3 regions of the Streptomyces sp. NPDC043996 genome follow, and region 2 is predicted to be linked to each of the others. Evidence: predicted binding sites of a transcription regulator. Region 2 holds the regulator's gene; each other region holds the start of a gene.
The links. Region 2 encodes HspR, which represses chaperone genes until heat shock. Its sites were predicted from a motif close to TTGAGNNNNNNNNNCTCAA; they were not measured.
Positions count from the first base shown of each region.

Region 1 (6,878 bases), on a different contig from region 2:
GGGGGCCAGCTCCTCGACCCTGCGGGCGAGTGCGAAGTCGCGCTCGGTGACGGCGCCGCCCGCGCTGTGCGTGTGCACCGTGAGCTCCACCGTGTCGTAGCCGAGGGTGATCTCCGCGTGGTGGCCGAGCTCTTCCTGTACCTGGGAGACGTGTACGACGAACGCGGTCGCCGCGGCGTGCGACGCGAGCCGGTAGGAACGGGCGATCCTGCCGTCGAGCTGAGACCAGCCGGGCAGTTCGGCGAGCCGGTCCTCGATCTCCTTCTGCGACAGCGGCTCCAGGGGCATGGCCGCGCTCCTTTCCGTGCGTTCGCGCTCGTCACCCCCGCGGTGGCGCGCAGTGCCAGCCTGCCACAGCGCGTCTCTGACGGGGACTCGGCGGAACTCAGCCGCGCACGCATTCCGCCGCGAGGTCGTCCGCGAGCACGGCGATCACCGCCCGGCCCTCGGTGGCCCGCAGCCAGTCGGCGGGCAGCGCGTGGTCGCCGTGCCGGGCGCCGAGCAGGTTGCCGCAGACCGAGCCGGTCGAGTCGCTGTCGCCCGAGTGGTTCACGGACAGCGGCAGCGCGTCCTCCACGCGGTGCGTGGCCAGGGCCGCGTACACGCCGATGGCCAGGGCCTCCTCGGCGACCCAGCCCGCGCCGAGCGACTCCACGCGCTCCGCGCTCGGCTCGCCGTCGGCGGCCAGGTCCACGGCGCGGCCGAGCGCGGCGGACGTCTCCTCGTGGCCGGGGTAGCGGCGAAGCAGCCGCAGCGCGCGCAGTACGGCGCCCTCCAGGGAGTCGCCCGCGACCAGGTGCGCGACGATCGCCGCGAGGGTGCCCGCGGCGTAGGCGCCCGTGGGGTGGCCGTGGGTGATCCGCGCGCAGCGCGCCGCCAGTTCGAAGGAGCGGTCGGCGGGGGCGCGGGTGAGCCCGAAGGGCGCCGCGCGCATCACGGTGCCGCAGCCCTTCGACTCGGGGTTGACGGGACCCGGCGGGCCGAGCGGGGCCCGCGGGTCGGGGGCGTGGCGGTGTTCGAGCCCGCTGAGGCAGGCTTCGCCGGGGGCGCGGCGCGCGTACAGCCAGGGCTGCGCGGCGAGCCCGCCGCGCACGTCCGGCGCGGGGGCGGGCCGCCGCTGGGTGTCCAGCCAGCGCAGGTACGCCTCCAGGACCAGTTGGGGCGCGGCCCCGCCGATGCCCTTGCGGCGCTCGCGGGCGTGGGCGGCCTGCAGGGCCTCGACGGTGAAGAGCGTCATCTGGGTGTCGTCGCTGACGCGGCAGACGCCGTCCGCGTCCGGCAGCGGCCCGCGCACGCCGCGCGGGCCGTGCGCGGCGCGGATGCCGTCCAGCGAGCTGAACTCGACGGGATAGCCGAGCGCGTCCCCGATCGCGCCGCCGAGCAGGCAGCCGCGCACCCGGGCGCGGTAGGCCACGGTGGCCTCCCACGACGGGGCGTCCCACGGATTCGTCATGCGCCACTCCTCGATTACCGTTCGCGGTATGACAACTCTCGCTTCCGGCAGGCGAAACGGCAAAGACGGCGCCCGGGGCGGCGGCGCGGCCCGCGGCGCGCCCGCGGCGACCGACGTGGGGGCGCTGCTGCGCGGCTGGCGCGAGGAGCGGCGCGTGAGCCAGCTGGAGCTGGCGCTGCGCGCGGACTCCTCGGCGCGGCACATCAGCTTCGTGGAGACCGGCCGGTCCAAGCCCAGCGAGGAGTTCGTCCTGAAGCTCGCCGAGCACCTCGACGTGCCCGTGCGCGAACGCAACGCGCTGCTGCTGGCCGCCGGTTACGCGCCGCGCTTCCCGCACACCCCGCTCGACGACCCGTCGATGGCCGCCCTGCGCGCCGGGATGGAGCGGCTGATCCAGGGCTACGAGCCGTATCCGGCCCTGGTCGTCGACGCGACGTACGACGTGGTCGCGGCGAACCGGGGCATCGCGATGCTCCTGGACGGCCTGCCGGACGACGCCCTTCGGCCGCCCCTGAACGCCATGCGGATCGCGCTGCACCCCAAGGGCCTCGCGCCGCGGATCCGCAATCTGCGGGAGTGGCGCGGGCATCTGCTGCACCAGATGGAGCGGCAGATCGCGCTCCAGCGCTCGGCGCCGCTGCGCGCGCTGTACGAGGAGGTCGCCGCGTACCCCGTCGAGGACCCCGGCGAGGACACGGCGGCGGACGGGCAGGTGCCGCATTTCGCGCTGCCGCTGCGGATCGAGCACGAGGGCCGGGTGCTCTCCTTCATCTCGTCGATCTCCACGTTCAACACGCCGATGGACGTCACCGTCGCCGAGTTGGCCATCGAGACGCTGCTCCCGGCCGACCCGGCGACGGTGAAGTACCTCCAGGCGAAGGCCTGAAGGACCGGCGCGACGGCGGCGGTTCAGGCCCCCTTCTCGGTTCCTGTCGCGCCCTTGCCCGCCCCGTCCTCCGCACTGTCCTCCGGCTCGTCGTCCACGATCTCCGCGTCCACGACGGCGTCCTCGGCGGCTCCCTCCGCGCTCCCCCCTTCGGCGCTCCCTTCGGCGGTCCTCGACTCCCCGGAGCCGTCGGCCGCGCCCGAACCACCCGTCTGCGCGGACGCGTACATCGCCTGCCCCATCCTCTGGCTGACGGCCGCGAGCTTCTCCGCGCCCGCGCGCACGGCACGCGTGTCGGCGCTGTCCGGGCCGTCCAGGAGGGCCTTCAGCTCGGCGGCCGCGGCCGCCACCTCGTCCCTGGTGCCCGCGGGGACGCGCTCGGCGTTCTCGCCGAGGAACCGCTCGGTCTGATAGACGAGCTGTTCGGCCTGGTTGCGGGTCTCGGCGGCCTCCCGCCGCTCGCGGTCCTCCTCGGCGTGCTGCTCGGCCTCGCGGACCATCCGGTCGATGTCGTCCTTGGGCAGCGCGGAGCCGCCGGTGACGGTCATGCGCTGTTCGCGCCCGGTGGCCTCGTCCTTCGCCGAGACGTGCATGATCCCGTTGGCGTCGATGTCGAAGGTGACCTCGATCTTGGGCACGCCGCGCGGCGCGGGCGGCAGCCCGGCGAGGTCGAACACGCCGAGCTTCTTGTTGTACGCGGCGATCTCCCGCTCGCCCTGGAAGACCTGGATGCCGACCGAGGGCTGGTTGTCCTCTGCGGTGGAGAACGTCTCCGAACGGCGGGTGGGGATGGTGGTGTTGCGCTCGATGAGCTTGGTCATGATGCCGCCCTTGGTCTCGATGCCGAGGGACAGCGGCGTCACGTCGAGCAGCAGTACGTCCTTGACGTCGCCGCGGATGACGCCCGCCTGGAGCGTGGCGCCGACGGCGACGACCTCGTCCGGGTTGACGCCCTTGTGCGGGTCCTTGCCGGTGAGCTCCCTGACGAGTTCGGTGACCGCGGGCATCCGGGTGGAGCCGCCGACGAGGATGACGTGGTCGATCGCGGCGAGCTCGACGCCCGCGTCCGTGACCGCCTGCTGGAAGGGGCCCCGGCAGCGGTCGAGGAGGTCGGCGGTGAGCTGCTCGAACTGGGCCCGGGTGAGCTTCTCGGCCAGGTGCAGCGGGCCGTCCGCGGACGCGGTGACGTAGGGCAGGTTGATGTCGGTCTCGCTGGACGAGGACAGCTCGATCTTCGCCTTCTCCGCGCCCTCCCGCAGGCGTTGCAGGGCCATCTTGTCGCGGGCCAGGTCGACGCCGTGCGCGTTCTTGAACTGGCCCACGAGGTGCTCGACGATCCGCTGGTCCCAGTCGTCGCCGCCGAGTTGGGTGTCGCCGTTGGTGGCCTTGACCTCGATGACGCCGTCGCCCATCTCCAGGAGCGACACGTCGAAGGTGCCGCCGCCGAGGTCGAAGACGAGGACGGTCTGGTCGTCGCCCTTGTCCAGGCCGTAGGCGAGGGCGGCGGCCGTCGGCTCGTTGATGATGCGCAGGACCGTGAGCCCGGCGATCTCCCCGGCCTCCTTGGTGGCCTGGCGCTGGCTGTCGTCGAAGTGCGCGGGCACGGTGACCACGGCGTCGGTGACGTCCTCGCCGAGGTAGGACTCGGCGTCGCGCTTGAGCTTCTGCAGGACGCGCGCGGACAGCTCCTGCGCGGTGTACTGGTGGCCGCCGACCGAGCCGCTCTCGGGGAAGCGCCAGGCCGGGTCGCCCATGTGGCGTTTGACGGAGCGGACGGTGCGCTCCACGTTCGTCACGGCCTGCCGCTTGGCGACCTCACCGACGAGCACGTCGCCGCTCTTGGCGAACGCGACGACCGAGGGGGTGGTGCGGGCTCCTTCCGCGTTCGCGATGACGGTGGGATCACCGCCTTCCAGGACGGCGACCACGGAGTTCGTCGTACCGAGATCGATGCCGACCGCACGTGCCATGTCCAACAGCCCCTTCCGACGCGGCGATCCTTCGGCCTCCAGCACAAAACTTGAGCGGGATGTTGTCAATGCCGCGTGCGCGGCCGGGGGCGGCCCAGACCCGTATCCGTGCCGGTGTCCGGACCGGGTCCGGGTCCGGACATGCGCGAGGCCGCCGCCCCGATGACGGGGGCGGCGGCCTCGTGCCAGGACCGCGCGCGTCAGGCGAGCTTGGCCGACAGGGTGATCGTCGTGCCGGTGAGCGCCTGGCTGACCGGGCAGTTGGCCTTGGCGTCCTCGGCGGCCGAGACGAACGCGGCCTCGTCCAGGCCGGGCACCTCGCCCTCGACGGTGAGGTGGATGCCGGTGATGCCGGTGCCAGGCTGGAAGGTCACGTCGGCGGAGGTGACGAGCTTGGTGGGCGGGGTGCCCGCGCCGGTCAGACCGTGGGACAGCGCCATCGAGAAGCAGCTGGAGTGCGCGGCGGCGATGAGCTCCTCGGGGCTGGTCTTGCCGTTCGCCTGCTCGGCGCGGGACGGCCAGGACACGGCCTGCTGTCCGATGCCCGAGGAGTCGAAGGTCACCGTGCCGGAGCCCTCGGTCAGGCTGCCTTCCCAGACCGTGTGAGCGGAGCGCGTGGTAGCCACGATGCCAAATCCCTTCAGTGGAGTTCCGTGGCCTCCATCCGATCACACTCCGGGGGAAATCGCCGCGTACGGGGGTGGTACGGAGCCGTAAGAAGGATCACCCGGGCACGCGTCCGGCGGGCGGCGGCCGCACGCCGCTCGCGGCACGCGTCCGTCGCGGGGCTCTTCCGGGCGCTCGCCCCGGCGCGTGGACAGCAAGTAGACACCCTCCGTTTCCCGCCAACCGCGCGGCCCGTGCGCCGTGTTCGACCGGGCCGCGCTGGTGCGCGCGGTCCCTACGACAACCGGCGCGGCGAACACCCTGGCCAGCGGGGCCGCTGAGGTGGCACGGCACGCCCGTGGCACGGCCCCTATGGCCGGAATGTCACCTGGGCAAGGTCCCCGCGCGGTGACACTTTTAGGCCTCCTCGACCGCGTGCGTCTCAGCCACGCGAGGGGGAGAACACCCAGGGGGTACGACCCATGCGCATCGTCTACACGGACCGCGGCCCGTCGCCGCTGGAGCCGGAGAAGCCCGGCGCGGCCGGGGAGCGCGACTCGACGCTCGGCTGGTGGGGGGCGTTCAGCGTCGAGAGGTTCGCCGACGCCTCGCCGCTGCGCTACACGCACGAGGACGCCGCCGGCTGGCTGGAATACCCGCAGCGGTTCCACGACCGCAACTTCTGGTTCGCCGACGGGGGCGTCCAGGCGTGGGCGTACGAGGAGGCGTTCGACAACTGGCAGGATCGTTTCGGCATGGACGCGGTCTGCGCGGTGTACCACTCGGGCCACGGCACCATGGACGGCGACGGCGTGTTCGAGGCGCCGCTCGGCGCGGCCTGGGACGGCCGCACCCGGGCGTCCTCCCGCCGCATGGCGCTCGGCAACGAGAAGGCGCGGTACGTCTTCTGGTCCACGTGCTTCTCGCTGCGCGTCCTCGGCGGGCACTCGCCGGTGCGCACCTGGGCCGGGCCCAACACCGGCTTCCGGATGGTCTTCGGCTTCGAGACGACGAGCATCGACCACCCGGACTACGGCCGGAAGTTCTGGGACAAGTGGACGTCCGGGCAGACGTACGCCGAGTCCTGGCTGAACGCCAGCTGGGACATCTGGAAGGACCAGGCCCCTTCGGTGTGCGCGGTCGGCGCCACCCAGGCCGAGGCCGTGGACCGGCTGAACACCGAGCGGCACTTCTACCGGCCCGCCGTGTCGGACAACTGGTACGCCTGGCGCTGGTACCACGCCCGCGCCTCGCTCGCCGGGCAACTGACCGCGCTGCCACAAGCCGCTCAGACGGTCCAGCTGGCGCCGCGCGAGCCGAGCGCCGAGCTGGCCGCGGCGGGCCGCATGGCGTCCTTCCCCGCCGCCGCGCTCGAAGAGGTGGGGGCCGACCGCAGGGGCGTGCTGAGCACGAGCTCCGGCGACCGCACCGTCTCCACGGGCCCGCACGCGGTGCGCTGGGCGCGCCTCGCCGAGCCCAGCCAGCGCAACACCACGGCGCTGCCCACCGAGCGGGCCGTCGCGCTCGCCCGGGCCTTCGCCGAGGAGCACGCCGAAGGCGCCGAGCTCGTCGTGGACAGCGTGCACGACCTGATGCAGAACTCCGCCGCCAAGGACGGCTCTCAGACCGGCGTCCCCACGACCCTCGTCACGCACGTCACGTTCCGGCAGGCCTTCGACGGCGTGCCCGTGATCACGCCGGACCGGGGCGTCGTCCGGGTCGGCCTCGACAACGACGGCACGGTCGTGCAGGCGCAGCTGTCCACGCGGCAGGCCACGGGCGAGCGGCGCGAGCCGAGCAGCCGGGTCGCGCCGCCGGTGCCCGAGGGCGCGCGCGAGGCCGGTGCGCCGCCGCTCAGCGACCCCAGCGAGGCGCTCGCCGCCGCGCAGCGGCGCGTCCTCGCCGAGCTCGCCGTGCGCGGCGCGGGCGACGGCGCCGACTACGGGGCGGCCCTGGCGCCGGA
Region 1 is NZ_JBWKEY010000005.1:707,804-714,681, reverse strand. It holds gene AC07A4_RS17175 (4a-hydroxytetrahydrobiopterin dehydratase) at 1-288, opposite strand, end outside; gene AC07A4_RS17170 (ADP-ribosylglycohydrolase family protein) at 386-1,453, opposite strand; gene AC07A4_RS17165 (helix-turn-helix domain-containing protein) at 1,482-2,339, shown strand; gene dnaK (molecular chaperone DnaK) at 2,363-4,309, opposite strand; gene AC07A4_RS17155 (OsmC family protein) at 4,510-4,935, opposite strand; gene AC07A4_RS17150 (DUF6345 domain-containing protein) at 5,398-6,878, shown strand, end outside.
Region 1: dnaK (molecular chaperone DnaK) is a predicted target of HspR. The motif match lies at 4,360-4,378, and genes of this name have one in related genera.

Region 2 (6,878 bases):
GACGTGTCCCTCCTGGAGATCGGCGACGGCGTCGTCGAGGTGAAGGCCACCAACGGCGACAACCACCTCGGTGGCGACGACTGGGACCAGCGCGTCGTCGACTACCTGGTGAAGCAGTTCGCCAACGGCCACGGCGTGGACCTGTCCAAGGACAAGATGGCGCTCCAGCGCCTGCGCGAGGCAGCCGAGAAGGCGAAGATCGAGCTGTCGTCCTCCACCGAGACGACGATCAACCTGCCGTACATCACGGCGTCCGCCGAGGGCCCGCTGCACCTGGACGAGAAGCTCACCCGCGCCCAGTTCCAGCAGCTCACGTCCGACCTGCTGGAGCGCTGCAAGACGCCGTTCCACAACGTCATCAAGGACGCGGGCATCGCCCTGTCCGAGATCGACCACGTCGTCCTCGTCGGCGGCTCCACCCGCATGCCCGCCGTCGCCGAGCTCGTCAAGGAGCTCACCGGCGGCAACGAGGCCAACAAGGGCGTGAACCCGGACGAGGTCGTCGCCATCGGCGCCGCCCTGCAGGCCGGTGTCCTCAAGGGTGAGGTCAAGGACGTCCTGCTCCTCGACGTGACCCCGCTGTCGCTTGGCATCGAGACCAAGGGCGGCATCATGACGAAGCTCATCGAGCGGAACACGACGATCCCGACGAAGCGTTCGGAGATCTTCACCACCGCCGAGGACAACCAGCCCTCCGTGCAGATCCAGGTCTACCAGGGCGAGCGCGAGATCGCGGCGTACAACAAGAAGCTCGGCATGTTCGAGCTGACCGGTCTGCCCCCGGCGCCCCGCGGCGTCCCGCAGATCGAGGTGTCCTTCGACATCGACGCCAACGGCATCATGCACGTGACCGCGAAGGACCTCGGCACGGGCAAGGAGCAGAAGATGACCGTCACCGGTGGCTCCTCGCTGCCGAAGGACGAGGTCAACCGGATGCGCGAAGAGGCCGAGAAGTACGCGGACGAGGACCACGCCCGCCGCGAGGCCGCCGAGACCCGCAACCAGGGCGAGCAGCTCGTCTACCAGACGGAGAAGTTCCTCAAGGACAACGAGGACAAGGTCCCGGGCGAGGTCAAGACCGAGGTCGAGACCGCCGTCGCCGAGCTGAAGGAGAAGCTCAAGGGCGAGGACTCCGCCGAGATCCGCACCGCCACGGAGAAGGTCGCGGCCGTCTCCCAGAAGCTGGGCCAGGCCATGTACGCCGACGCCCAGGCGGCGCAGGGCGCGGCCGGTGCCGAGGGTGCCGCTCCGGGCGCCGAGGCCCCGAACATGTCCAAGGAAGACGACGTCGTGGACGCCGAGATCGTCGACGACGAGAAGCCCGGTGACGCGAAGGGCGGCGCTGTCTGATGACGGAGGAGACCCCGGGTTTCGGCGACGGCGCCGAGCAGCCCGACGTCCCCTCCGGCGCCACCCCTGACGAAGCGGCGCCGCAGGCCGCCGAGTCCTCCGCTCAGGAGGGCACGGCGGCCCCGGCCGGGGACGCAATGCGAGAAGCGGGCCTGACGGCCCAGCTGGACCAGGCCCAGAAGGCGCTCAGCGAGCGCACGGCGGACCTCCAGCGCCTGCAGGCCGAGTACCAGAACTACCGCCGCCGGGTGGAGCGGGACAAGGTGACGGTGAAGGAGATCGCCTCGGCGAACCTCCTCTCCGAGCTGCTCCCGACGCTCGACGACGTCGGCCGCGCGCGGGAGCACGGCGAGCTGGTCGGCGGCTTCAAGTCGGTGGCCGAGTCGCTGGAGACCGTCGTCGCCAAGATGGGCCTCCAGCAGTTCGGCAAGGAGGGCGAGCCCTTCGACCCGACGATCCACGAGGCCCTGATGCACAGCTACGCACCGGACGTCACGGAGACGACGTGCGTCGCGATTCTCCAGCCGGGGTATCGCATCGGCGAGCGCGTCATCCGACCCGCGCGCGTGGCGGTGGCCGAGCCGCAGCCCGGCGCGCAGACGGTGAAGTCCGAGACGGACGGGGACGAGGGCGAGGAGCCCACGGCCCCGGAGGCCACGGACGAGGCCAAGGGCAAGGACAAGGAGAACGGTGGCCCGGACGAGGGCTGACGTTGACACGGACGGCGGCGTCGACTTCGACCGGGACCGTGGAATCCGCCAGGATTCCCCGGTCGGCGTCGGGGTCGGCGTCGGCGTCGACCTGACGACGAGGAAGGAGGGACGTCGGGGATGAGCACCAAGGACTTCATCGAGAAGGACTACTACAAGGTCCTCGGCGTCCCCAAGGACGCCACCGAAGCCGAGATCAAGAAGGCGTACCGGAAGCTCGCCCGCGAGAACCACCCGGACGCCAACAAGGGCAACGCGAAGGCCGAGGAGCGCTTCAAGGAGATCTCCGAGGCGAACGACGTCCTCGGCGACCCGAAGAAGCGCAAGGAGTACGACGAGGCTCGCGCGCTCTTCGGCAACGGCGGATTCCGGTCGGGCCCCGGAGCGGGCGGCGGCACGTTCAACTTCGACCTGGGCGACCTCTTCGGAGGCGGCGCCCAGGGCGGCGGGGGAGCGGGCGCCGGCGGCTTCGGGGGCGGCCTCGGTGACGTCTTCGGGGGCCTGTTCAACCGCGGCGGCCCGGGCCCTGGCCCGCGCACCCAGCCGCGCCGGGGCCAGGACATCGAGTCCGAGGTCACGCTGAGCTTCACGGAGGCGGTGGAGGGCGCGACGGTTCCGCTGCGCATGTCCTCCCAGGCCCCCTGCAAGGCGTGCTCGGGCACCGGCGACAAGAACGGCACGCCACGGGTCTGCCCCACCTGCGTGGGCACCGGCCAGGTCTCCCGGGGCGGCGGTGGCGGGTTCTCCCTCACCGACCCCTGCGTGGACTGCAAGGGCCGCGGCCTGATCGCCGAAACGCCCTGCGAGGTGTGTCACGGCAGCGGCCGCGCGAAGTCGTCGCGGACGATGCAGGTGCGCATCCCCGCGGGCGTCAGCGACGGCCAGCGGATCCGGCTGCGCGGCAAGGGCGGGCCCGGCGAACGCGGCGGCCCGGCGGGCGATCTGTATGTGGTGGTGCATGTGGACACGCATCCGGTCTTCGGCCGCAAGGGCGACAACCTGACGGTGACGGTCCCGGTGACCCTCGCCGAGGCCGCCCTCGGCGGTGAGGTGCGGGTGCCCACGCTCGGCGGCACCCCCGTCACCCTCAAGCTGCCGCCCGGCACGCCGAACGGCCGCACCATGCGGGTCCGCGGCAAGGGCCCGGCCCGCAAGGACGGCACCCCCGCGGACCTGCTCGTCACGGTGGAGGTGTCCGTTCCGGCGACACTGTCCCCCGCGGCGCAGGAGGCCCTGGAGGCGTACCGGAAGGCGACTGCGGATCTCGATCCGCGGGCAGAACTGTTCAAGGCCGCGAAGGGAGCGTGACCTCATGGAGCGGGACGGCCGCCGACGCAACCCGTATCAACTGACGGACGAGACCCCGGTGTACGTCATCTCGGTGGCGGCCCAGCTCTCCGGTCTCCACCCGCAGACGCTGCGGCAGTACGACCGCCTCGGCCTGGTCTCCCCGGACCGCACCGCGGGCCGGGGCCGCCGGTATTCGGCCCGGGACATCGAACTGCTGCGCACGGTCCAGCAGCTCTCCCAGGAGGAGGGCATCAACCTCGCGGGCATCAAGCGCATCATCGAGCTGGAGAACCAGGTCGCCGCGCTGCAGTCCCGGGTCGCCGAGCTGTCGTCGGCGGTCGAGGGCGCCGCGGCCGCGATGCGCCAGCGCGAGGCCCAGGTGCACGCCTCCTACCGCCGCGACCTGGTGCCGTACCAGGACGTGCAGCAGGCGAGCGCGCTCGTGGTGTGGCGGCCCAAGAGGTCGCCGGAGCAGTAACGCGCCGAGGCCCTCACCAGCCTCACCAGTCTCATGGGCCGGTCTGGCGCGCACGAACTCGTGCGCGCCGGGCCGGCCTTCGGCGTGTCCGGGCCGCCGTGCGCCGGGCGCGTGCGCGGCGGCGGCGACGCGGCCTTCCGGCACGGGAGACGGAGCCTTCCGGGACGGGAACGGGAGGCGGCGCGGCGCGCTCCTATAGTTGGCAGGCTGGCGTGTCGTCTTCACGGGAAAGCTGGATTCTCCAATGGCCATGGTGGGGTTGTTCTGGATCGCCGAGGGCGACGTCTACGTGGGCTCGAAGCCGTCCGGCCTCGCCCCCGGTGTGCGCCTGACGCCCGAGGGCGTCGTCGGTCTCGGGCACCAGCAGACGGGCCTGTGGCCGTGGGACGACGTGCGGGCGCTCACCGTCGAGGACGTCCCCGTGAAGTCCCTGCGGCGCCAGGTCGGCATGGTCGTGGACATGGCCCTCACGGTGGGTCTCGGCGGCGGCGACGAGGCCCCCTCGATGACGGTGTGTGTGGAGACGCCCGCCGACGAGGTCGAGCTGACGGCGTACGTCTCGGCGGCGTCCGGCTACTCGCAGCGGGAGTACGACCTGTCGCGCGCGCTGCTCGCCCGCCTCACCGAGGGCGCCGCCACGCTGCTGACCACGCTGTCGGCGATGGCCGCCTGGGGCCGCGCGCACGAGGGCGGGACGCCCCGGCGCGAGGAGCGCGAGCGGCTGCTGCGGGAGTGGACCGGGGACGCCGCCGCGGACGTCTGACCGCGCGCGCCTGAACGCCCCGGCCCGGCCACGGGGAGCGACCAGACCAGGGCGACCTAGGGAAGCGCGACCCTGCGGGGGGAGACCACGACAGAGCCACGGGCGCCGCTGGCAGCGGGTCCGGTTCCAGTGCCCGAACGGGACTGGCCCCCTCCCTGCGACGGTCACCACGATGCAGTGCCCCGCCCGCCCGCCGCTACCGTCATCTTGTTGCGGTGCAACGGGCGGAGGCGGGGGCAAGTGGGCCCAATTCCGGACTTTCGTGAATCAGTTGGGTCCGTGGGGGCCGAGGATGCGTGACTGCCCGATGAGGTAGCCGAGCTGGGTGCGGCTGGTGCTGCCGAGGAGCCTGGACAGCTTGGCGATGTGGACGCGTACGGTACGGACGTTCATGCCGAGGCGCTCGGCGACCTCGGCGTCGGTGAGGCCCTCGGTGAGGAGTTCGGCGATGGCGCGCTGGCGGGTGGTGAGGCCGCCGCGCGCGGGCTGCGGCGCCGGGTGCGGGAACATCGGCGTGGCCAGCCGCCACAGCTGGTCGAACAGGGCGGCCAGATAGTCGACGACGGCGGGCGCCCGGACCTCCAGGGCCCGGGTGAAGTCCCGGTCGGCGGGCAGGAAGGCGACCGTCCGGTCGAAGACGACCAGCTGCTCGGGGACCTCGCTCAGCGTGCGCACCTCGACGTCCCCGTCCAGCTGCTCGAAGTGGGCGATCACGGGCGGGGCGTGCCGGGTCGTGTGCTGGTACAGGGTGCGGGTGCGGCAGCCACGGGAGAGCAGGGCCTGTTCGCGCGGCGGCGCGAAGCCCAGGTCCGCGATGGTGCGGAAGCCGCCGGGCTGGACGGTCAGGACCTCGTCGGCGCAGTCGCCCACGGCCCGGTCGATGGCCTCCGCGATCCGCGGCAGGCCCCTGAGCACGGTGATCGCGGCCGACGGCGGCGCCCCGCCGGGCGCCAGGACGTACGAGGGGCCGCGCGCGGCCTCGCGGGCCAGGGCGATGAGCGGCGCGAAGTCCGCGCTCAGGCCGGCCTCGCGGCGGCGCTCGTGGGCCACGTCCTCCTCGATGCCGCGCAGCAGCCGAAGGAGCGCGCCGGAGGGGGAGCTCGGCCGGAGCCAGCGCATGTCGTCGATGTCCGGGTGCAGCAGGCCGAAGTCGACCAGGCAGGGCGCCCGTTCGGCGTCCTCGGCCCGGAGGCGGCCCTCGCGCAGGGCGCGGGCGTAGAGCGCGGGACCGGCGGCACAGGGGTCGTCGGCCCGGTGGGGGCGGTGCGGTTCCGGGGGCGTCTCGGGTTTCCGGGGTCTCTCGGGTCTCTTGCGGTGCGGTCCGCGTCCTTGGGCCATGCTGGTGCTGCCTCCCCGCTGACACCGCCCGGGATTTCCGGTTCAGGAATGGCGTTCGAGTATTCCGGACTGACTGATGAGAAAGCCGAGTTGGGTCCGGCTCGCGCTGCCGAGAACGGCGGCCACCCTGGCGATGTGGACCCGTACGGTACGGACGTTGAGATCGAGGCGGCCCGCGATTTCCATGTCGGTGAGGCCTTCGGTGAGAAGGCGGGCTATCTCCAGCTGTACGGGTGAGATCGCCTTGTCCGGCGGTCGTGGGGCGGCCGCGCGGCGCAGTGGCGTGGCGAGCCGCCAGAGAATGTCGAAGGCCGTGGCGACGTAGGAGATCAGCGCGGGCGAGCGCACTTCGAAAGCGATCTCGACGTTTTCGAAGGACGGAATGAAGGCCACGTTCCTGTCGAACACCAGCAGGCACGAAGGAAGTTCGTCCAGGACGCGCACCTCGCCCTCGGCGGCGGGCCCGGCGTGGCGCGCGGGCGGTGGCGGCGCGGGGGCGTCGCCCGGCGGCCTGGCGAGCGTGCGCAGCTGACCGCCGCGCGCGGCGAACTCCGCCATGAGCCAGGGCTCGTCGTGCGGAAGCAGCCGGGGGCGGGCGCCGCTCGGCCGGATCGTGAGGATCTCCCGGCAGGCGTCGGCGGTGGCCTGGCGCACCGCCCTCCTGATCCTGGGGGTGCCCTGGAGCACCGTCACCTGGGCCGCCGCCGTCTCGAGGGCCCGCGCGGGGCCCTCGCGGATGAACGGCTCGAAGGCGGCGGCGAGTCGGGCCGCCCGGTCGCGGTGCAGGGCGACGCGGCGTTCGATGCCGTCGAGCATCCGGGGCAGGGCCACGACCGGGGCGGTGGGGAGCAGCCAGGCGCCGTCCGCCGCGTCGGGGTAAAGGAGCCCGGTGGCGAGCGCGCAGGCGGCGTCGGCGGCCTCGGCGGCGGGGACGCGGCCCGCGTGGAGG
Region 2 is NZ_JBWKEY010000014.1:51,112-57,989, forward strand. It holds gene dnaK (molecular chaperone DnaK) at 1-1,350, shown strand, start outside; gene grpE (nucleotide exchange factor GrpE) at 1,350-2,060, shown strand; gene dnaJ (molecular chaperone DnaJ) at 2,181-3,368, shown strand; gene AC07A4_RS31490 (heat shock protein transcriptional repressor HspR) at 3,373-3,828, shown strand; gene AC07A4_RS31495 (hypothetical protein) at 4,079-4,591, shown strand; gene AC07A4_RS31500 (helix-turn-helix transcriptional regulator) at 4,859-5,929, opposite strand; gene AC07A4_RS31505 (helix-turn-helix transcriptional regulator) at 5,972-6,878, opposite strand, start outside.

Region 3 (6,878 bases), on a different contig from region 2:
GACTCCAGGGAATTCCACGGATCCGGAGCGTGGCGTGCGGGGCGCGGAGAAATGAGGCGTGCGGGACGCCGAGGAATGAGATGAGGTTGCTGTGAGTTCCTGTGAATCACGCCGCACGTGGCGTCGGTCATAGACAGCACGGGAACGATCAGTGAAACGTAACCGTGATCGATTCGTGACGAAGTTTCCGTGACGGAGGGAGCGCCTCAGCGTGAACCGGACTGTTCCTGGCGGGCGTGCCCGCACGGCCGCTGGTGGAACCCCTCCCGTGGGCGAGGGCGAGGGTGAGGGGAGCCGCATCGAGGGCGGCCTGGACGGGGTGCCCCGGCAGGGGCGGTCGCTGGTGCTGCGGGCGGTCGCGGGGGGTGGTCCCGGTGGGGCGGCTTCCGGTTCCGTCGAGGACGGAACGCCGGCGGTGGCCCTCGCCGTGGCCGAGCCGCCCGTCTTCGGCGGGCCGGGCGCAGCGGGCCTGGGAGCCGGAAGCGGAGCCTCCGCCGCGGCCGGGCGGCCCGCGCTCGGTGAGCCGGGCGCCCGGCCCCACGGCCCTTGGTCCGCGCTGCCCGCGCTGCGCGGCCTGCGCGGCCTGCGCCCCTGGCGCCTGCTGCCGACTCCGGTTGGTACGCCCTTCACGTTCGGCTACGCCGTGGTCCTGCTCGTCACGTCGACGCTGGCCGAGTACGCCGACCCGTCGCTGATCTCCTCGATGCACCAAGGGTCGAGCACGGACGTCGCCCACCTCGCGGACCGGCCGGTGTTCGTCCTGGTCGCCAGCGCGCTCTGGGTCGCGGGCGGGATCACCTCGCCGTACGCCGTCGGGTTCCTGTTCGTCCTGACCGCACTCGAACGGCGTACGGGCCCGCTGCGGGCCGCGGGCGTCTTCCTGCTCGGGCACGTCGTCGCCACGCTGGCCACGGAGATCCCGGTGGGTCTCTCGGTCCTCGCCGGGCATCTGCCCGGCACGTCCCTGCAGCGCCTCGACTACGGCATCAGCTTCGGCGTCGCCGCGAGCGTCGGCGCGCTGGCGGGTCTGGTCGCGCCGTGGCTGCGCTGGACGATGCTGGCGGGCTTCGGCTGGCTGCTCGTCGAGGACCTCATCGCGTTCGCCGACCCGATGACGAACTGGGGCCATCTGCTCGCCCTCGCCGTCGGCGTGGCGACGTGGCCGCTGCTGCGAGGCGGGCAGGGCAGGGGCGCCGAGCCTCGGCGCCTTCGCTGACGGAAGCGCGTCACCGCTGGTCAAGGGCGGATGCCGGGCTCAGGCTCGGCATCCGCCCTTGACTTTTCCACAAGACTCTTGCGACGCAAGGCAATGCTCGACTATCTTGTACCGCATGACAAAGGAGCTGTCAGCGTCGCACGACCAGCGCCGCAGCCAGCTGCTGCGCGGAGTGCTCGACCTATGCCTGCTCGCGCTCATAGCGGAGCGCCCTCGGTATGGCTACGAATGCGTGGAAGCCCTCACCGAGAGCGGCCTCGACCTGGTGAGCGAGGGGAGCATCTATCCCTTGCTCACGCGGATGGAGCGCGCGGGCCTGGTCGATTCCTATCGCGCCCCATCCGCCGCGGGCGGGGCGCCGCGCAAGTACTACCGCCTCACCGAGGCGGGCGCGGCCGAGCTCTCCAGCGGCCGCACCACGTGGACCGCCTTCACGGGAGCGGTCTCCACGGCCTTGGGGACGACCTCGGGGGCGTGACGACGGCGCGCGGAGCTATGGGGGCGCGCAGGCGCTCGCATGGGCGTGACGGTGCGCGGGCGCGCAGGGAGATCCATGAGCCGCGCGGATCAAGCCGCGCGGATCAAGCCGTGTGGATCGAGCCGCACGGATCGAGCCGCACGGATCGAGCTGTGCGGATCGAGCTGTGCGGATAGGACCGCACGGATAGGGCCGTACCGATAGGACCGAGCGGTTCGAGTCGTGCGGGGGACGTACGGACGGAACAGCGACACAGGCGAACACGGGGGATGAGACATGACGTACGAGACGGCCGGTGACGTGGCGATCAGTGACGCTACGGGCGGCGGGGCGCCGCCATCGGGTGATCGGGGACCGGAACGCGAGGTCACGGGCAAGGCCAGGGGCGAGTCCACGGACGAGCTCAGGGGTACATCCACGGGCGAGCCCACGGGCAACGGCAGCTCCGAAGCGGAGCTGACCCGCGACCGCGTCCTGGCGATCTGCCGCAGCAACTGGGAGTACCGAGGCATCGACGACGCCTCCACCCGCGACATGCTCGACGAGCTCTCCGGCCACCTGGACGAGGCCGCTGCCGCGGGCCGCACGGCGCGAGACGTGGTCGGCCCGGACGTGAAGGAGTTCGCCGCCGCCTGGGCGCGGGCGCGCACGCCCCTGCCGCTGCGCGCCCTGCGCATGGCCGCCCTGATCCCCTTCGTCGTCGGCTCACTGCTGCTGCTCACGCACCTCATCGACCGAACACTGACCCTGTCCGTCGAAGCCCCCCGCGTCGCCTTCTACGTCGCACTCGCGTCGGGTGGTGTGGCCTGGGAGATGAGGCGGGGGAACCTCGGCTTCCGAGGCTGGGCGCTCGGCGGCCTCGCCGCCCTGCCCGTGGCCGCGCTCACCGGCTGGCTCATAGGCGACGACCCGCTGTTCCGCCTGCCGATCTGGGGCACGCTCCTCTTCTTCATTCCCGGACTGCCGTACGCGGTCCAAGACCTGCGGGCCAGACGCGCCGAGCGCGCCCAGGGCGAATCCAGCGAAGGCTGAGGCGGGGCTGTACCGGGGGCCCTGGCTCGCCCTAGCCCCCGCCGTCGCTCTCGCTCTCGCCCCCGCCCACCCGCCGCGCGCTCGTCAGGCGGGCCACCACGCTCCAGCCGAGCGCCTTATACAGCGCCCGCCCCTCCACGGTTCCCGCCAGCACGCCGACCTCGGAGCCGTGGTCGACCGCGGCCGTCTGCAGCGCGCGCATGACCAGGCTGCCCAGGCCCCGGCGGCGATGCTCGGCAGAGGTTTCGATCTGGTCGGCCACCGCCGTGCGGCCGGTCGGGGCGATCTGGCCGCGCGCCGCCCAAGAGCCGTCCTCCGTGGTCACCATGGCCCGGACGACACCGCCACGCTCCCAGGAGCGCAGTCGATAGCCGTCCGGCACCACCAGACCTCGCGGGGCCACCGGCGTCAGCGGCACCGTCATCAGATAGCCCTCCTCCGGATCGACCCACCACTCAGGGCCCAGCCAAGGCGCCACCCGGGAAGGAGCGTCGAAGACCTTCAGCCACACATCCCGGCCCGAGACGGACGAGGCGACCTTGCGGACGTCGGCCTCCTGGACGTCGGCGTTCGCCGCGCCGAAGACGTGCCGGGACGGGTGCTTGGCCTGGCCGACATCGATCGTGTAGCCCCAGGGCTCCACGACCGGAGGGGCGGCACCGCGCGAGACGACCCAGCCGTCGATCCAGGCCCGGACGGCCGTGCCGCCGTCCATCCCGCCCATCCAACCGAAGCGCTCCATCGAACCCCTCCTAGCGCCGAGCTGCCTCCCGGCGCCCTATGTAAGGGGCAAGGGGCGGCAATAGGCATCACGCGTAATGGATGAACGAGGCTAGTGAATATTACGGAGGCTTGATTGCGGAACGGGGGAGGCGATCGCTCAGAGCGAACATGGCCAGGGGAACATTCAGAGGCTCATAAGCATTGAGTCGGTACAGCTCAACTTGAATGCTGAAGGGGAGATCATGGCTGCTGAGTCCACGGCTAACACATCGCTCGCTCTGCCCGTGCTGCCGCTCGACGACGAGGTCGTGCTGCCCGGCATGGTGGTGCCGTTCGACCTGTCCGACGCTGACGTACGAGCGGCGGTGGAGGCCGCGCAGGCCGCCGCCAGGTCCAGTGGGAGTAGCAGCAAGCCGAGGGTGCTGCTTGTTCCGAGGATCGACGGGACGTACGCGGGCACGGGCGTGCTCGGCACCGTCGAGCAGGTCGGCCGCCTTGCGGACGGAGACCCGGGGGCGCTGATCCGTGCGCGCGGCCGGGTGCGGATCGGCGCGGGCACCACCGGGCCGGGCGCGGCCCTGTGGGTGGAGGGCACCCAGGTCGAGGAGACCGTGCCGGACCCGCTGCCCGGTGCCACCGTCGAGCTGGTCAAGGAGTACAAGGCGCTGGCGACGAGCTGGCTGAAGAAGCGCGGCGCCTGGCAGGTCGTCGACCGCGTGCAGCAGATCGAGGACGTCTCGGCGCTCGCGGACAACTCCGGGTACTCGCCGTTCCTCACCGCCGAGCAGAAGATCGAGCTCCTGGAGACCGAGGACCCGACGGCCCGCCTGAAGCTCGCCACCGAGCAGCTGCGGGAGCACCTGGCCGAGCAGGACGTCGCCGAGTCGATCGCCAAGGACGTCCAGGAGGGCGTGGACAAGCAGCAGCGGGAGTTCCTGCTCCGCCGCCAGCTGGAGGCCGTGCGCAAGGAGCTGCGCGAGCTCAACGGCAAGGACGGCGAGGACGAGTCCGACGACTACCGCACGCGGGTGGAGGCCGCCGACCTGCCCGAGCACGTACGGGAAGCGGCCCTGAAGGAAGTGGAGAAGCTGGAGCGCGCGAGCGACCAGTCGCCCGAGGGCTCCTGGATCCGCACCTGGCTGGACACGGTGCTCGAACTGCCGTGGAGCGAGCGGACCGAGGACGCGTACGACATCAAGGGCGCCCAGGACGTCCTCGACGCCGAGCACGCGGGCCTGCAGGACGTGAAGGAGCGGATCACCGAGTACCTGGCGGTGCGCAAGCGGCGCGCGGACCGGGGCATGGGTGTGGTCGGCGGCCGTCGCGGCGGCGCGGTGCTCGCGCTCGTCGGGCCGCCCGGCGTCGGCAAGACCTCGCTCGGCGAGTCGGTGGCGCACGCCATGGGGCGCAAGTTCGTGCGCGTCGCGCTCGGCGGCGTGCGGGACGAGGCGGAGATCCGCGGCCACCGGCGCACCTACGTGGGCGCGCTGCCGGGCCGGATCGTGCGGGCCATCAAGGAGGCCGGGTCCATGAACCCGGTGGTGCTCCTCGACGAGATCGACAAGGTGGGCTCGGACTTCCGGGGCGACCCGGCGGCCGCGCTGCTCGAAGTGCTCGACCCGGCGCAGAACCACACCTTCCGCGACCACTACCTGGAAGTGGAGCTGGACCTGAGCGACGTGGTCTTCCTGGCGACGGCCAACGTCCTCGAGGCCATCCCCGAGGCCCTGCTCGACCGCATGGAGCTGGTCAGGCTCGACGGCTACACCGAGGACGAGAAGGTCGTCATCGCCCGGGACCACCTGCTGCCGCGCCAGCTCGACCGGGCCGGGCTCGGCTCCGGCGAGGTGACGATCGACGAGGGCGCGCTGCGCAAGCTCGCCGGTGAGTACACACGCGAGGCGGGCGTGCGCACCCTGGAGCGCGCCATCGCCCGGCTGCTGCGCAAGGTGGCGGCTCAGCACGAACTGGGCGACAGGGAACTGCCGTTCACGGTGGGCGCGGACGAGCTGCGCGCGCTGATCGGGCGGCCGCACCACGTCCCGGAGTCGGCGCAGGACCCGGCCGAGCGGCGCACCGCGGTGCCCGGCGTGGCCACGGGCCTCGCGGTCACCGGGGCGGGCGGCGACGTGCTGTACGTCGAGGCCTCCCTCGCTGACCCGGAGACGGGCGCGGCGGGGCTGACGCTCACCGGTCAGCTGGGCGACGTGATGAAGGAGTCCGCGCAGATCGCGCTGTCCTTCCTGCGGTCGCACGGCGCCGAGCTGGAGCTGCCCGTGGGCGATCTGAAGGACCGGGGCGCGCACATCCACTTCCCGGCGGGCGCGGTCCCCAAGGACGGGCCGAGCGCGGGCATCACGATGACGACGGCACTCGCGTCGCTGCTCAGCGGCCGCCTCGTGCGCACGGACGTGGCGATGACGGGCGAGGTGTCGCTGACCGGCCGGGTGCTGCCGATCGGCGGCGTCAAGCAGAAGCTGCTCGCCGCCCACCGCGCCGGGATCACCACGGTGATCATCCCGAAGCGGAACGAGCCGGATCTGGACGACGTCCCCGCCGAGGTCCTGGAGAAGCTCGACGTGCACGCGGTGACGGACGTCCGTCAGGTCCTGGAGCTGGCCCTCACCCCCGCCGAGGTGATGGTCCCGGCCGCGGCCTGACCGGGGCGGCCCAAAGGAATCCCGCCGCGGAGTGACGGACGTGGCGGGTGCGCAGGAGGCCCGGGGCTCCGCGAGGAGCCCCGGGCCGTGCGCGACGCGTGGGAAGGGCACGCGACGACAGAGATGTCACCGATCGTCAGCCGTCAGCCGTCAGCCGTCAGCCGTTGGCCAGGGCCTGGACCCGGTCGTACGCGCCGTTGAACTTGTTGTGGTCGCCGACGATCGGACCGGAGGAGGTGTACTGCCACATGGTGTGGAAGCCCCAGCCGGCGGGGAGTTCGCCGGGGCTGGTGTTGTAGCGGGCGATCCACAGGGGGTTGGCGGACGCGAAGCCGCCGTAGTTGCCCGTGCACTGCTTCCACCAGGTGGTGGCCGTGTAGATCACGGGGTCGCGGCCGGTGCGCGCCTTGTAGGTGGTGAGGAAGTCCCGGATCCAGCTGACCATCGCGCTCTGGGACTTGCCGAAGCAGGCGGCGCCGTAAGGGTTCCACTCGATGTCGAGCGCGCCGGGCAGGGTCTTGCCGTCGCGGGACCAGCCGCCGCCGTTGTCGACGAAGTAGTTGGCCTGGGCGGCGCCGCTGGAGGTGTCCGGGGTGGCGAAGTGGTAGGCGCCGCGGATCATGCCGATGTTGTATGAGCCGTTGTACTGCTGGGCGAAGTAGGGATTGCGGTAGGAGGTGGACTCCGTCGCCTTCACATAGGCCCACCGCACGCCGCTGTTCCACAGGGCCGACCAGTTGACGTTGCCCTGGTGGCTGCTGACGTCGAC
Region 3 is NZ_JBWKEY010000001.1:95,872-102,749, reverse strand. It holds gene AC07A4_RS00495 (rhomboid-like protein) at 269-1,216, shown strand; gene AC07A4_RS00490 (PadR family transcriptional regulator) at 1,332-1,694, shown strand; gene AC07A4_RS00485 (hypothetical protein) at 1,971-2,726, shown strand; gene AC07A4_RS00480 (GNAT family N-acetyltransferase) at 2,758-3,468, opposite strand; gene lon (endopeptidase La) at 3,692-6,109, shown strand; gene AC07A4_RS00470 (lysozyme) at 6,267-6,878, opposite strand, start outside.
Region 3: lon (endopeptidase La) is a predicted target of HspR. The motif match lies at 3,651-3,669, and genes of this name have one in related genera.